DNA from 3 places in the Psychrobacter sp. H29 genome. Region 1 is predicted to be linked to each of the others. Evidence: predicted binding sites of a transcription regulator. Region 1 holds the regulator's gene; each other region holds the start of a gene.
What was found. Region 1 encodes PhoB, which activates phosphate uptake and scavenging genes when phosphate is short. Its sites were predicted from a motif close to TGTCATNAANCTGTCATAA; they were not measured.

Region 2: the regulator PhoB is predicted to act here: its motif matches at 1,862-1,880, upstream of pstS (phosphate ABC transporter substrate-binding protein PstS).
Region 3: the regulator PhoB is predicted to act here: its motif matches at 3,271-3,289, upstream of AC5JP1_RS07750 (DNA translocase FtsK).

The regions. Positions count from the first base shown of each region.
Region 1 covers NZ_JCACRY010000001.1:2,836,790-2,842,236, reverse strand. The annotation lists gene AC5JP1_RS11650 (3'-5' exonuclease) at 1-490, opposite strand, end outside; gene AC5JP1_RS11645 (M23 family metallopeptidase) at 684-1,274, shown strand; gene phoR (phosphate regulon sensor histidine kinase PhoR) at 1,491-2,624, opposite strand; gene phoB (phosphate regulon transcriptional regulator PhoB) at 2,683-3,387, opposite strand; gene dtd (D-aminoacyl-tRNA deacylase) at 3,500-3,952, opposite strand; gene asd (archaetidylserine decarboxylase) at 4,067-4,903, shown strand; gene AC5JP1_RS11620 (HD domain-containing protein) at 4,997-5,447, opposite strand, start outside.
Region 2 covers NZ_JCACRY010000001.1:2,370,544-2,375,990, reverse strand. The annotation lists gene thiC (phosphomethylpyrimidine synthase ThiC) at 1-1,258, opposite strand, end outside; TPP riboswitch at 1,504-1,659, opposite strand; gene pstS (phosphate ABC transporter substrate-binding protein PstS) at 1,953-3,113, shown strand; gene pstC (phosphate ABC transporter permease subunit PstC) at 3,357-4,310, shown strand; gene pstA (phosphate ABC transporter permease PstA) at 4,480-5,265, shown strand; gene pstB (phosphate ABC transporter ATP-binding protein PstB) at 5,344-5,447, shown strand, end outside.
Region 3 covers NZ_JCACRY010000001.1:1,923,234-1,928,680, reverse strand. The annotation lists gene rimI (ribosomal protein S18-alanine N-acetyltransferase) at 1-393, shown strand, start outside; gene AC5JP1_RS07765 (MerR family transcriptional regulator) at 492-926, opposite strand; gene aat (leucyl/phenylalanyl-tRNA--protein transferase) at 960-1,772, opposite strand; gene trxB (thioredoxin-disulfide reductase) at 1,773-2,795, opposite strand; gene AC5JP1_RS07750 (DNA translocase FtsK) at 3,341-5,447, shown strand, end outside.

The DNA of each region.
Region 1 (5,447 bases):
AGCATGCCTGATAAAGCAGATAGCACATTCGTGCGTCACCTAACGCGTCATGAGCGGCAATCGTCATGGCACCCGCCTCGCTCTTGCCCAACAACTGCTCAATGCACTTTGACTGACCATACGCGCGCCATTCTGGAAAAGCGGCGCGCGCCAGTCTCACGGTACAGATGAGCTTAGCAGAGGGACTACCAATCACTCGCCAATCAAAGCGTACGTTATGTCCGATCAAATACTCTGGTAGCTCAAATTGATCTAATTCAAAGCGCTCAAGACCAGCGACGTCAGCATCCGTAATACCATGCACCTTGATAACCACAGGTGATATCGAACGACCACTGTTGAAGTATTTCATCCACTCATATCCAGTTGTCACATTGATCGTCGCCACTTGAATCGGCCTCGGATCACGGCCTTGATCAGTTTCAGTATCGATGACAAGCGCCGTCTCAGCCATAGTAGAGATATCAGCCGTGTTAAAAGCATCATTCATAAGAAGTTAACCATCCATAGCACCGTCATCGCTCAACAACAGTGTTAAGTAGATAACGTTATATTTGCTGTGCTTGTATTTAATGACACCTGTATTTATGGGGATAAAATCTATAGATAACAATGCTATACACACCTTTGTATACAGGGCTTTTATAATACTTTATATCGTATAAAACAGATAAGAGACCTCAATGCTAGTAGATGAAAAAAACAAACAACCCAAGCCTTCTATTTTTGGGCGCGTGTTGAGCGTACTGATTAGAGCAGTGGTATTGCTGGGGCTGTTATTTGTGTTTGATAAGCTGCTGCCCGATATCAGCCAACAGACCCAATCATTTGTGGTCGCCAAATGGCAACAGATGAGTTTGCTGCAGCAAGAACTGCCGACAGAAGATAGCTTACCCAGCCCACTACCAGGGCAAAACCTGACGGATACGTGGGGCGCAGCACGCAGTCAAGGGCGCTCACATGAAGGTATCGATATCTTTGCAGAACGAGGAACACCCATACAGTCAACCACGCAGGGTATCGTGAGCAAGGTTGGCGAAAATACTTTAGGTGGCCTCGTGGTCGTCGTAGTAGGACCGGGCGGTGCAGGACATTATTATGCTCATCTAGAGGACTATGCTGATATCTCTCCCAATGATTGGGTCAATAAAGGCGATACTATTGGCTACGTGGGTGATAGCGGCAATGCAAAAGGGACACCGCCGCATGTACATTATGGTATTTATATTAACGGCAGTGCTGTGAACCCCTACCCGCTTTTACAAAAGAATTAAGCATAATGTATAAAAAGCTCTAATAACTTATATCAAGAGAGGTGCTAGGGCGTGTCCCTATTTTAAAAATGGCGATAAAAATGAAATAAATCGCAAGCTAACAAGGAAAATAGTGCAGACAATATCGAGATATTGATCAGCTATTTGACGCCGCTTGCCAAAGATTTAGCCATTTTTAGCCCATTTAGTGATAAGCGTTTAAATTAGGGACACGCCCTAGTTTGCGGTGACTGTACGCACATAAGTGGCTGGAAATACCACACTAAATGTCGAACCCTCACCCTCTATTGATTCAATCTGTAGCTGCGCTTCGTGTTGATGCAGTACATGCTTTACGATAGCTAACCCCAGACCTGTACCACCTGTGGCACGGCTGCGACCTTTATCAACACGGTAGAAGCGCTCCGTCAAACGAACAATATGCTCTGGTGCTATCCCCAATCCGTCGTCTTCGACTGCAAACCGGCATCCATCTGATGTTCGCGTCCAACTGATAGTAATATTGCCACCTTTTGGTGTATATTTAATCGCATTAATCACCAGATTAGACAATGCACTGTTTAAGTACATCTCTGACCCATATAGCCCATCATATGTATCGATATCTAGGTGAATGGTATGCTTGTAAGCTTGGTTATAGGCTTGTGCATCATCATAGATATGGGTGAGTAGTTTGGTCATATCTATAACGTTGAATTCATGCGTCTCTTCGATCTCAATTCTAGATAAAAGCAGCAAGTCATTTACGATTCTATTCATACGGGCTGTTTGCTGAGTCATGAGCTCAAAACCACGGCGCCAATGAGGCGGCATATCTGGCTGATCCGTGAAGTTTTCTAAGTAACCTGTCATTACGGTCAATGGTGTGCGTAGCTCATGAGAGACATTTGCCACAAAGTCTTTACGCATCTGCTCTAGGTGCTTTAAGCGCGTCACATCATAAATAAATAGGAGCTTTTCATCACCAAAAGATGTGAGCTCAAATTTTAGGTAGCGGCTAGGATCGCGCCATGACTCTATGTAGATGCCGTCATTAGGCAGCGTGGTGTCTTCATAATTGGGCAGCGTGGTGTCTTCATAATACTGGTGAAACTCTGGTATGGTAATAAAATCAAAGACACTCTTCCCTTTATCATCTTGCTGTAAAGACAATAGATCCTGCGCCGCCTGATTCCACCATCCTAAACAATCATTCTCATCGATTAAAATCACCGCGTCTCGTAGTGCTCGCAGTGCGCTTCTGATTTTTTGTAGCTGCTCTGCTTCATGCTGGGCAGAGGTGTTTTCTGGGGTATCTTGCTGATGGCTGTTACGGGTTTTTTTGTGTTGTGCTGGCACTGTCTTGTCCATTTCTTATCCTTACCACTATCCGCTATTTTAGTATTCCAGCGACCTTATGTATGCAAGACTAGCTTGGCTCAATAAGACTAGAGAATCGATAGCCTGTACCGCGTACCGTCTGTATCAATGTATCACAGTCATGAGGACGCAAGAGTTTACGCAGACGCTTAATATGTACGTCGATGGTGCGATCTTCGATGTATACGTTGCCGCCCCAAACCTGATCGAGGAGCTGCGTTCGTGTATAAGCGCGCTCTGGATGACTCATAAAAAACGCCAATAGACGATACTCTGTTGGGCCTACATCGATGACCTTTCCGGCGGCGGTCACACGCTGGCTTTTGGTATCTAGACTCAACTGACCGATTTCAATAGGCTTGTCACTACTCATCGCACTACTACGGCGCAATACCGCTTTGATTCTAGAGATCAACTCACGGGTTGAAAAAGGCTTGGTCATGTAGTCATCTGCACCCGCATCGAGTCCATAAACCTTGCTGTCCTCTTCACTTTTCGCTGTCAACATAATGACTGGTATCTCAGAGAGCAGCTCATCGTTCTTTAGCATACGGCAAAAATCAACGCCGCTTTTGTCTCCCGGTAGCATCCAATCTAACAAGATCAGCGACGGTCTATGATCGACCACTTGCTGGTGCGCCTCTGAGACGTCAGCGGCTTGCAGGCTCTCAAATCCAGCCATTTCTAGCGTCATCACAACCATTTCACGAATCGCAGGTTCATCTTCAACAATCAAAATTTGCTCGTTATACATATGACATTCTCAGTGTTAGAGGGCAAAATTTAGCATGTAAAAAGGCGATAAATACTCACCAGTCTTTATCTATTAAACGGATTAATTATGACAGCTTGATGACACTCTAGTGTCAGATCTCCAGTAGAAAATTTAGGGGTCCGTCATTGACACTATCGACTTGCATGTCAGCGCCAAACTGACCAGTGGCGACGTTTGGGTACTGTGTTTTTGCATAGTCTATAAGTTGCTCAAACAGTATTTGAGCCGCATCAGGTGCCATTGCACCACCAAAATCAGGACGGCGACCTTTGTCTGTTTTTGCCATCAAAGTGAACTGCGACACCAATAACAAACCACCGCCTGCCTGCTGGACATCTTTATCCAGTTTACCAAATTTTGTGGGATCTTCATTATTTTCAAAAATACGATACGTGAGAATTTTATCAATCATTCGCTGAGCCGTGCTCAGACTATCCTCATGCCCCAAACCAATATAAGCCAGTATTCCATGATCTATTTTGCCAACACAATGCTCATCGATAGTCACACTAGCCCGCCTAACTCGTTGTATAAGTGCCTTCATTTACTCATTCCTTAACAGATTATGCTCAGACAATAATGGGCTGTCCATGATAAAATACGGTCATTAACTTGCACATGCAATAATGACATCATCTCTTATTTTGGTAGCCGTATTATGAATGTATTTACCACCTTACAACAGCTGGTACCACAGCAGCAGCTCAGTAAAGTCGCTGGACGTTTGGCCGCCAGCCGCCATCCTTATGTTAAACGTACCTTTATTCGTAGTTTTGCAAAAGCCTATAACATCAGCCTAGACGACTATGAGCGCCAGAGTCTCAACGCATACGAGAGCTTTAATGATTTTTTCACTCGTGAATTAAAAGAAGACGCTCGTATCATCGATACCACTGACAACGGTATCGTCAGCCCTGCTGATGGTATTATCTCTCAGCTCGGACAAATCCAAGACCATAAGCTATTGCAAGCCAAGGGTCGTCACTATGATGTCGGACAGCTGCTGGCTGATAGCGAAGATGGCAGTTACTTTGCGGATGGCAGTTTTGCGACGATCTACCTAGCACCTAGCAACTATCACCGTGTCCATGTGCCGTTTACAGGTACGTTGACCAAGACTCGCTACGTACCTGGCACGTTGTTTTCGGTTAATAACACTACGGCCGCTAACGTACCAGATTTATTTGCTCGTAATGAGCGTCTGGTTTGCATGTTCGATACCAAGTACGGCAAAGCAGCCGTTGTCATGGTAGGCGCTATGATCGTCGCTGGTATCGAAACCGTCGCAACGGGCAAAATAACTCGTACTGACGACATCCAAGAAGCTGATCATGACATGCCGTTTGCCGCAGGGGATGAACTTGGACGTTTTTATTTAGGCTCAACGGCTATCGTGGTACTACCAAAAGCAGCAAAAGCTGACTGGTTGGATAGCATGCAAGCCAACAGCGTCGTGCAAATGGGTCAACTGCTAGGGATGGCAAATACTCAATAATACGACTGTATAAAAACGCTCAAAATATCAGCTCAGTTAGGTATGTTAATGCATACTTAACTGAGCTTTTTCATGCCTGTCACTCATATAAAGTTATGCATCGATCAGCCATCCTTGCTGGGTCGCATAGTCGATATTTTTGGTAAGCCAATCATGAATGGTTGGAAAGCTGTCTTTGATAAAAGCAAGGGTATAAGCTACCTGCGAACGTGTTACTTGGGCTTCGACCCACGTTTTTCCCTCAGTATTAAGATTGAGTAAAAATGGCAATAAGCGGTCAACCACCCTAAGCAACTGGCTTTCTTTGCTGCTACCCGTTTCTTGCGCCTCCCAAACCTCACTTAAAGCTGCGATACCATTACCGCGCTCTGCTTGTAGTCGAGCAATACCAGCGCGCTCTTCAACGTGCGCATCGCTACGGCTGTTTGCGAATAAAAACGTATCGCCAGCGTCAATCTCACCCAAATCATGTACCAGTGCCATCTTTAGCAGTCGCTCATGATTGACATCTAATTCAAACGCTTCAGCAATCGACCAACACGCC
Region 2 (5,447 bases), 470 kb from region 1:
AGATGTCTTCGAAATGCGTGTATAAAAAACTCTCTTTGTGATGCGCCAGACACCATTGTGCCATGATAGAACCACCACGCGAGACGATACCCGTTAGGCGTTTTGCAGTGAGCGGTACATAGCGGAGTAGGACACCCGCGTGAATGGTGAAATAATCCACGCCTTGCTCGGCTTGCTCAATCAACGTATCACGGAAGATTTCCCACGTTAGATCTTCTGCGACGCCATCAACTTTTTCTAGCGCTTGATAAATCGGTACGGTACCAATCGGCACAGGCGAGTTACGGATTAACCATTCACGGGTTTCATGAATATGATTACCCGTTGATAAATCCATAATGGTATCCGCACCCCAACGTGTGGCCCACGTCATTTTGGATACTTCTTCATCGATAGACGAACCCAGCGCGGAGTTACCGATATTGGCATTGATTTTCACCAAGAAATTGCGCCCGATGATCATCGGCTCAGATTCAGGGTGGTTGATGTTGTTTGGGATAATGGCACGACCAGCCGCCACTTCATCACGGACAAACTCAGGGGTGATGATAGTGGGCGTATTGGCGCCGAAGCTCTCGCCGTCATGTTGACGCATGTCGGTCAGCTCGTGCTGCTTTTGCGTCTCACGTATGGCGATATATTCCATCTCAGGGGTGATGATACCGCGACGCGCGTAGTACATCTGCGTGACATTTTGCCCTGCTTTGGCACGGCGTGGCTTGTCAATAAGAGCAAATCTAAGGTTGGCAGTGCTGATATCGCGAGCACGTGCTTGACCGTATGAGCTAGATAGACCGCTTAGTTGCTCCGTATCATCACGCTCGGCGATCCAGTTTTCACGCAGTTTTGGTAGACCTTTCGTCAAGTCAATCTCGACATTGGGGTCAGTGTAGACGCCCGAAGTGTCGTAGACATAAAACGGCGGATTATGCTCACCATCTTTGTCACCCGTACCGCCAACTGGTGTATCCGCCAAGCTGATTTCGCGCATCGGTACTTGGATATCAGGTCTTGAGCCTTCGATATAGACTTTGCGAGAGGCGGGTAGAATACGGTGCAGATCACGTGCATCTTCTTCAAAGCGCGCATCGCTGGCAGCACGGTGGGCAGGCGTTTTTAGGGCGTCTGCTTTTTTATCTGCTTTGACGGTGTCAGTAGAGTCTGAGGTAAGAGGTATGTTGTTGGCTGGGTTATGCGTTTGTGCAGTTGAGGCACTGTCTAAAGAGGTGTTGTCTAAAGTGCTGTCTAAAGTAGTCATATGCTGTCCTAGCGTGTTGGTTTTTGAATAAAATCAACACCGCCAGTATCTGCGGGTGCAGCATCTATCATTGAGACAAGTTTGGACTATCGACACCTAAAAGCGAGCAAAAAATTGCCGCGGTAAATGGTCATCAAATAGGGGACGCAGCTTTATACCTTCGCTCGTTATCTGCTTATGCAGCACGCATACTCAGACAGTAGTGATGATAAAAATGTATTTCTACGCGTCCTTTGTCATCAATAACAAAGTGCTTAAGACTTCCCTGCGTCGGTACTAACCGCATCAGGTTCGGCGGGTGATCTCTCAGCGAATGTAGATAGGCGACTACTGTTATTAATGTTTAACTATAAACGCTTAATAAAGTAGGCCAATACTACACCGCACCCCGAGTCTGTCAGTGTTGTAAATCAGATTTCATACTAGCAAAATTCTGTACTAACAGCTAATAGTATTTGAACGTAAGTATCAGACTCCAAATGCGACGTTTAATATACTTATCCAATAGGCCACTCAGTATCAGTAACGACTATCGCTTGGTATCACTGGGCTAGACAGAGGTTGTCTAAATATTATGTAAAGCGAATAAAAGATTGCGACGGTTGTCATTAAATTGTCATAAAGATTTGGCAAGATAGCACGCATATCACAAACAATGCTTTTTTATATCGTCGTTAAACTTCAGGAGTTCTACATGCGTTATTCGTTATTAGCAGTAGCCGTCAGTTGCACCTTAATGCTTACGGCGTGTAATAAGTCAACAGATACGACAGAAACCGCTGCCGCTGATACTAGTAGCGCTACGACCACTACTCAGACTCAGGAAACGACTGCTGCTGATGCTGGTTTTAAATCTGCTGAAAACATCGCAATGAACATCACGGGTGCAGGTGCGTCATTCCCGCAGCCTATCTATGCCAAATGGTCTTATGACTACAATGGTGCGACTGGCGGGCAAGTTAACTATCAGTCAATTGGTTCATCTGGCGGTATCAAACAAATTCAATCAAAGACTGTCGATTTTGGTGCCTCTGATGCGCCATTGACACCTGAAGAGCTAGCAGAATCTGATCTTATCCAGTTCCCAACGGTCATCGGCGGCGTCGTACCTATCGTTAATATTGATGGTATTGAGCCAGGTGCCTTGAAGCTAGATGGTACGACTTTGGCAGACATCTATCTAGGTAAAATTAGCAACTGGAATGACCCGGCTATCGCAGCTATGAACCCAGATTTGACCTTGCCAGATGCGGCAATCACAACGGTATTCCGCTCAGACGGTTCAGGTACGACGTTCAACTTTACTGACTATCTAGCAAAAGTATCACCAGATTGGAAAGATACGGTTGGTGTTGATAAAACGGTTAAGTGGCCAACCTCTGCGACTGGCGCAGGTGGTAAAGGTAACGAAGGCGTCTCAAGCTATGTAAACCGTATGAAAAACTCTATCGGTTATGTTGAGTATGCATACGCTAAGCAAAACAACATGTCACATACTGCACTGAAGAACGCCGCGGGCAACATCGTTCAGCCATCTGCTGAGACATTTGCCGCAGCAGGTGACATCGATTGGTCACAACAAGAAGGCTTTTATAAAGTCATCACCAACTCTGAGACTGAGCAAGCATGGCCTATCGCTGCTGCAACCTTTATCTTAGTACACAAGCAGCCAGAGAATCCTCAGCAAGTTGCTGGCGTGTTGAACTTCTTTGACTGGGCGTATACCCAAGGTGATGATAGCGCTATGAGCCTAGATTATGTCCCATTCTCTGATACGGCAGTGGCTCTATTCAAAGCAAAATGGAACGACGTAAAAGGTAGCGACGGTCAGCCAGTTTATAAGCCAGCGCAGTAAGTTGCTACTCTTGATTTTGACATAGTTAGACTCTCAAACAACCACTCTAAAGAGAGCCTGGTTGTTTGAGAGGTTTTATCACAGCAATTTTGACCGTAACATTGACTGCAGTACTGATGGATATATTGAGCAGTTGCCATTGGCACACAGGATCGTTAATGATTATGCGGGTGGGCTTGTTGTGATAAAGCTGAACAAACACACTGGTTTTTTGAATTCACTCTATTCAATGCTGAGACACTTATGACAGACTTAAGGTCCCAACTGGCTAAACAAAAACGTTACGACGCTTTATTTGTCAACTCTACCAAAGCGTTTGCCATACTGGTCCTCCTATCTTTAGGGGGCATTCTAGTTTCTCTCATCGTTGGTGCTTGGCCGAGTATTCAAGAGTTCGGGCTTGGGTTTTATACCAGCAACAATTGGGACACGGTCGCCAATGAGTACGGCGCGCTTGCGCCTATTTACGGTACGCTAGTCACCTCACTCATCGCTATCGTGATTGCCGTGCCCGTCAGTTTTGGTATTGCAATATTTTTGACTGAGATGTGCCCTAAGTTCCTCAAAAAACCACTGGGTATTGCCATTGAACTATTGGCCGGTATCCCTTCTATCATTTATGGTATGTGGGGTTTGTTTGTTTTTGCACCATTCTTTGGCGATCATATCCAGCCATGGTTTATTGAGCACATCGGTCCTCTACCTATCATCGGTAAATTGTTTGTAGGTGCTCCTATGGGACTGGGGATGTTCACGGCATCTCTAGTGCTGGCTATCATGATTATTCCTTTTATCGCAGCCACCATGCGTGACGTCTTCTCTGTCGTACCAGATTTGCTCAAAGAATCTGCCTACGGTATGGGCGCGACGACGTGGGAAGTTATGTTTAAGATTATCCTCCCTTATACCAAAGCAGGGGTTGTTGGCGGCGTTATCTTGGGTCTGGGGCGCGCACTTGGCGAGACCATGGCGGTAACTTTCTTGATAGGTAATGCTTTCAATATCAGTCCAAGTCTGTTTACTTCTGGTGTGACGATTACCTCTGCCTTGGCCAACGAGTTTGCCGAAGCCTCTAGTGAGCTGCATTTGGCCTCGCTACTACATTTAGGCTTAATACTGTTTGTCATTACCTTCATTGTGCTGTCTTTGGCCAAACTCATGCTTATGCGTATGGATCATAAAGCGGGCAACCGATAAATCATGTATCAGACTTTGATATTGATAAAAGATATGGGAAATAAAGACTATGCCTTCTAACAATGCGCTCAACGCACCACTACCAGTCAAGACAAGCTCTAAAGCACATTATAACAAGAGTCTTTATAACAAGCGCCGTTGGACCAATAAGCTTGGGCTAGGGTTTGCCATGTCAGCCATGGTTTTTGGTTTGTTTTGGTTGTCGTGGATTCTAGTGACATTATTTGTTGAAGGTTTTCAGGGAATGATGGAGTTACCCATCTTTACCGCTGATACGCCGCCCCCTATGAGTGCTGGTGGTTTGCGTAACGCTATTGTTGGTTCGGTAATGCTCGCGTTCTCAGGATTGTTTATCGGTGCGCCCATTGGTCTTATGACTGGTATTTATTTGTCTGAGTTTTCTAAAGGGAGTATGCTGGGTAAGGTCACTCGTTTTTTGAATGACATCTTATTGTCAGCGCCTTCGATTGTTATTGGTCTATTTATTTATGCGCTGATGGTAAAAGGTCAAAGCTTCTCTGGTTGGGCAGGTGCATTAGCGCTAGCATTGATTGTTATTCCAGTGGTCGTGCGTACGACTGAGAGCATGCTCAACTTGGTGCCTAATAGTTTACGCGAAGCGGCATACGCACTTGGTACGCCTAAGTGGAAGATGGTGACGCAGGTCACGGTAAAAGCTGCCAAAGCGGGACTGACAACTGGTGTGCTATTGGCCTTTGCTCGTATCACAGGTGAGACGGCGCCATTGCTATTTACGGCACTTAACAACCAGTACTTCAGTACCGATATGGGTCAGCCGATTGCCAACTTACCCAACACCATCTATCAGTTTGCTATGAGTCCTTATGATAACTGGCATATGTTGGCTTGGGCAGCGGCGCTGCTTATCACGGCGTCTGTCTTGGTACTAAACGTATTAGCACGATTTATTGGTAATAGAGGTCAGGTTAAATAAGTCCTGATACCCTGTGATATCGCAGCAGATACTCACTCAAATTTATATGAAATCAATTAAGATAGGTTGAATAATATTATGAATGATGTCATAAGCAAAGCCCGTACAAAAACCACAACAAATGATTTTGATACGGCAACAGACAGCCTATTGAGTAGACCTATGTCAAATAACCAAAAATC
Region 3 (5,447 bases), 910 kb from region 1:
GCTTGGAGCTATCAGACTTTGCTTGAACTGCTTGATCAAGACAGTATTAATATGCTGATCGTGTACGCGCCAGATAAGAGTGCAAAGAGCAACGTAATTGGATACTGTTTATATCAAATGCTCTTTGAGCAAGCAGAAATTTTGCGTATTGGTACGCATCCTGATTATCAGCGACAAGGAGTTGCGACACAGACTATTGATAAGCTGCATGATGTATTGCAGAGTAATCAGGTTGAGAGTCTATTGTTAGAGGTACGCGCAGATAATCATGCGGCGATTGCGTTATATGAGTGGCAAGAATTTGTCGTGATTCATAAGCGCAAAGGCTATTATCAATCACCACATCAGCCAGCAGTTGATGCCCTCATTATGCAGCACACTTATACCGAGTAGACTGGAGGAAATTTAGTTGAGAAGGTAGAGTAACAGTACTTATGAAGACAAATACGGGATATAAAGCAGAGTTATTATAATTACTATATTTGGCGGGCTTATTGTAAAGGTATTGTCTTTTTGCAAACTTCAATATCCAGCTGATACTCACTATCTGCTTGCATCTGAACAAGAATGTCGATGCGCTCGCTCAGTAGCTCTACCATCATACTCATATTGGCTTGTTGTTTTTTGACTTGTTCTAGCTTTTGCTGCGTTAGCAGAAGCTGTAAATCAATATCCAGTTGACCATCGTAATAATCGTTTAAGCTGTTTTTGATCTCGATAAGGGTGAAGCCAATGGCTTGTGCACTCTTAATCAACTCAATACGTTCGATACACTCAGGATGAAACTCCGTATACAACCGTGACCCTGCTTGACGTTTACGTGATTTTAGCAGACCTAACTGCTCATAATGACGTACCGTGTCTTTGGTGGTATTGGCCTTCGCTGCCAGTTCTCCAATCAACAAAAATGAGATATCAAGCGCCATAAAAACCTCGTTGTTGCTTAGCTATTGTCATTATCATAATATGCGTTGCCAAGGCTCTGTAGTATCAAGTCGCGTCACTGCTAATGGTTTATGCGAGCTGTCATCCCACTGAACAAAACGATGACTTATCAGGCTATCTAACTGAGCCAGGAAATCAGTACGCGGCAGGGTGGTAGCGCCCAAGCTCATGAGGTGATCATTTGGCAATTGGCAATCGACGAGTGCCACGTGACTTTGTTCGCATAAGCGCATTAAACCCCAGAAGGCTATCTTTGAGGCATTGGACGCACGATGGAACATAGACTCACCAAAATAAATATTGCCTATCTTTAGTCCGTAAAGTCCACCAATCAGCTGACCTTTCTCATCCCAGACCTCAATACTGTGGGCAAAACCTTGCGCATGCAATTTGGTATAGGCCTCAATCATCTCATCATGAATCCAAGTATGCTCGCCTTCAGGCAAGTCATTATTAAGACCATCGCTTCGCGGTAGACTACAAGCATGTATGACCTCATCAAAAGCTTGATTGAGTGTCAACTGCCAACGCGTGCGGCTTGCTTGCTTACGTAGCGACTTACTCGGTTGATAATCAGATGGTGCTATCACACAGCGTGGCTCAGGACACCACCAAGCAATAGGTTCGTCTTCATTGAACCATGGGAATAGTCCCCGTGCGTAAGCAGATATTAATGTCTCGGGTGCTAGATCGCCGCCCATCGCGACAATTCCAATCCCATCAGGATCGACAGAGATAGGATTAGGAAAGTCATAACGCCTAAGACTTTTTAGAGTCTCAGGCGTAATGTATTGAGTGGTATCATCGTGCTGCGTGAAGTTATCCATTTAGTCTTCTTGATCAGCAGTTAGGGTTGATGCATACGTATGGTCTTTTGCCGTTGCTTCACCGATAGCATCTAAGTACTTTTCAGCATCAAGTGCTGCCATACAACCTGTACCAGCAGAGGTAATAGCCTGACGATAAACATGATCAGCGACGTCGCCAGCTGCAAATACACCCTCAATGCTAGTTTGTGTAGCGTTACCATTGAGACCACTATTGACAGTCAAATAGCCGTCTTTCATGTCCAATTGACCGGTGAATAGGTCAGTATTGGGCTTGTGACCAATCGCGACAAACATACCCATTGCGTCTAGTTGTTTGGTGCTACCGTCAGTCATTGATTCGATAACGACACCATTGACACCCATATCATCACCAACCACTTCTTTTACCTGATGGTTCCATTCAATTTTGACATTGCCGTTTTTGGCTTTCTCAAACAGCTTATCTTGTAGGATTTTTTCAGAGCGTAAGCTATCACGGCGATGCACTAAGGTCACTTCAGAAGCAATGTTAGACAAATATAAGGCTTCTTCGACGGCGGTATTACCACCACCAATCACGGCGACTTTTTGGTCCTTGTAGAAAAAACCATCACAAGTAGCACAAGCAGATACACCAAGGCCTTTAAATTTGGTTTCTGACTCTAGCCCCAAATACTGTGCAGAAGCACCTGTTGAGATGATCAAGGCATCACAAGTATAGTTGCCGTTGTTACCTGATAGCTGAAATGGACGCTCGTTTAGATTGACTTCATTGATATGATCATAAACCAGTTCTGTACCAAAACGCTCAGCATGCGCCTTCATACGCTCCATTAGTGCTGGACCTGTCAAATCATGTGCATCGCCTGGCCAGTTATCGACTTCGGTAGTGGTCGTTAATTGTCCGCCTACTTCCATACCCGTAACCATAACTGGTTTAAGATTGGCACGTGCCGCATATACTGCAGCAGAGTAACCTGCAGGACCTGAGCCTAAAATAATGAGTTTTTCGTGACGTGGAGCGGTAGTGTCAGTTGCCATGAGGTGTTCCTTTCTAAAAATACGAATGAATAATGATAGTTATAAATATAATAAAAAAATCAAAAATTATGACTAATATGGTTTTTCTGATTGCTGTGTGATAATAACATAAGGGCATAGGTCGAAAAGTGCAAGTTTGCTAAAACAAACACAGCTATCATTAGAATCAAAGCATAATAACCTTGAAATACTAGCGCTAGGAACAGCTGGTATTTTATAGCGTTTGTACAAAACCGCTAGCAATACTCTATTGGTGGACGGTTTTTTTGCACAAATAGCGTCTCGATTTACTTTCCTACACGCTTTATTTATAAGACTGTCGCCACTGTACCTATGTATTTGTTATTATAAGGAGTTATGCCGAGTGCGGTAAGGTTTGGGTGATAATAACGGTTATGCGTTCTTATGATGCTAGGTCTTACGATAAATACCTCCTTACCAAAAACACTCCGCGAGGTACATCTATGTCAGCACTTTATGTCAGCATGATTAGGCTTAGTCATGCGTTGGCGACCATTTAGTATTAACAACAAGGCAGATTTTACGTGATATCAGCACCGCATATTGAGTATTTAAAAAAGGGAATGTTTACCCTCCTTGGGTTAATACTGGCCGTATATCTGTTTGTCATTCTAATGACTTACACAGGCAATGATCCTAGCTGGTCGCATATCAGTAGTGACATGACAACCATCAATAATATGGGTGGTCAGACGGGTGCTTGGTTATCTGACTTGCTCTACAGCTTTTTTGGGTTTGGTGCCTGGTGGTTTTTAGCATTTGTCGTTTATGAGTCGATTCTTATTTGGTGGGACAATAAACCCACGTTTTGGCTCATGCGACTGGTCGCTTACGTGTTTTTGTTGCTGACTGCTAGTGCGTTATTTGCACAATTGGTCGCCCTAATTCAACAAGTGACTAACCCTGCATCGATGGGACTTGAAGGTGTGGCTGGTGGTATTATCGGTCTTGAGTTACAAGAGCGCTTGGCACAGCTGCTATCACAGTGGGGTAGTGCGGCCTTCTTGGCGGTATTTGTCGTGATTACGGCTACCTTCGCTTTCAATATTCATTGGCTTGCAATATATCAGAAGATTACGGCGTTATCGTGGTTTGGCTCAGGCGTAAAGAACAAAGAGGATGTTGACGTTACTCGGCCAATCAGTGGGCCACAAGACGATAGCCACAGCGTAGATGATCAGGCTGAGCAGCAAGTAGAGCATGAACAACTACCACTTGAGCTACAATCAGCTGACCATACTGACAGTATTAATGAGGCAGATAACAGTAGCCGGTTCAGTAATGTGTTGTCAGACTTCTTGTCGACATCAGGGTTGGCAGACAGCGTCAAAGCCTCTATAGCGACCGCTAAAGAAGCTACTACGTCAAGCGATGAAAAAAGTGCGCCACTATATACAGCGCCAGCGACTGCCAGTGCTATGGCTGATAGCACAGCGGACCATATCGCACCATCAGCAATGTCAGCTCCTACCGCGATACCTGCTCGAAAAGTCGAGCCAAGTTTTGCATGGAACGATGCTAATACGGTTGATGACCTGCTCGCGAGTGAGCATATGGTTTATGGTGCCAGCAGTATAGAGAGCTCTAGTGCACCTGTACCCAACTATACTCAGACAGACACAACTATAGACATGCCCGAAGAGGAGTGGGCATCAAACTCCCAAGCGATGCCAATTGCGCAAACAGCTGCGACTGAACCTGCTAAATATAACCAAGAGCTCGATGGTCAGCCACAAGCTAATGCGCCTGAAATAACTCAAGCAAGTGATACGAGTCAAAGCGTCGATCAGTTAGCAGAAGCATGGTTGGCTGAGCATGGTGACCTATCCGAACCTGCCACAAACATTGCAATGCAAGACTCTCAGAGTATTCAAGATACTGTTATAACGGAACAGGCTCGAGTTGAGCAAGCCGTCATTGAGCAACCTGGAGTTGAACAGTCTAAAGTTCAGGACATAATCGAAAAGCCTGCAATTGAACAACCTGTCGCTAAACAAGCGGTACAGGAACAAATAATAGAGCCTATACCACAGGTAACCGCTAGCTCTACAAATAAGTCGTCTCCTGAGCCAGCAGAACAGCCGTATGATGAGGTATCACTATCTGTATCTGAAGAGCCGATTGCAGCAGCAATGGACGTCGTACCAACCGTGTCAGATATCTCAGATATGACACCAACCAATACACCACCTGCAAACCCGAAGGCAGCACCAACAGTAGAATCGGTAAGCCCAGTTGTAGACGCACAGCCAATAACCGCAGCAAAACCATCTGTTAGTTTTGCTGTCCCTGAGGGTGATAGCAGCAACCATATCACGGATATGATGCCAGAAGATGACAGTGCTGAGGATGCGAGTGCCCCAGTCATGCCGCACATTAGCGATGATGCAGCATTCAGTCAAAAATCACGCTCGATGCAAACGGCGGCCTATCGCAGCAGCCTTACGCCCATTCCAGAGGTCTCTATACTGGATAAGCCCGATCCTGACCGTAAGCCTAGCTATACCGTCGCCGAGCTTGAACAGTTATCTGAATTGTTAGAGATTAAGCTACAGGAGTTCAATGTAAAAGCGTCTGTCGTCAACGCTATCCCAGGGCCTGTTGTGACTCGTTTTGAAGTAGAGCTGGCTG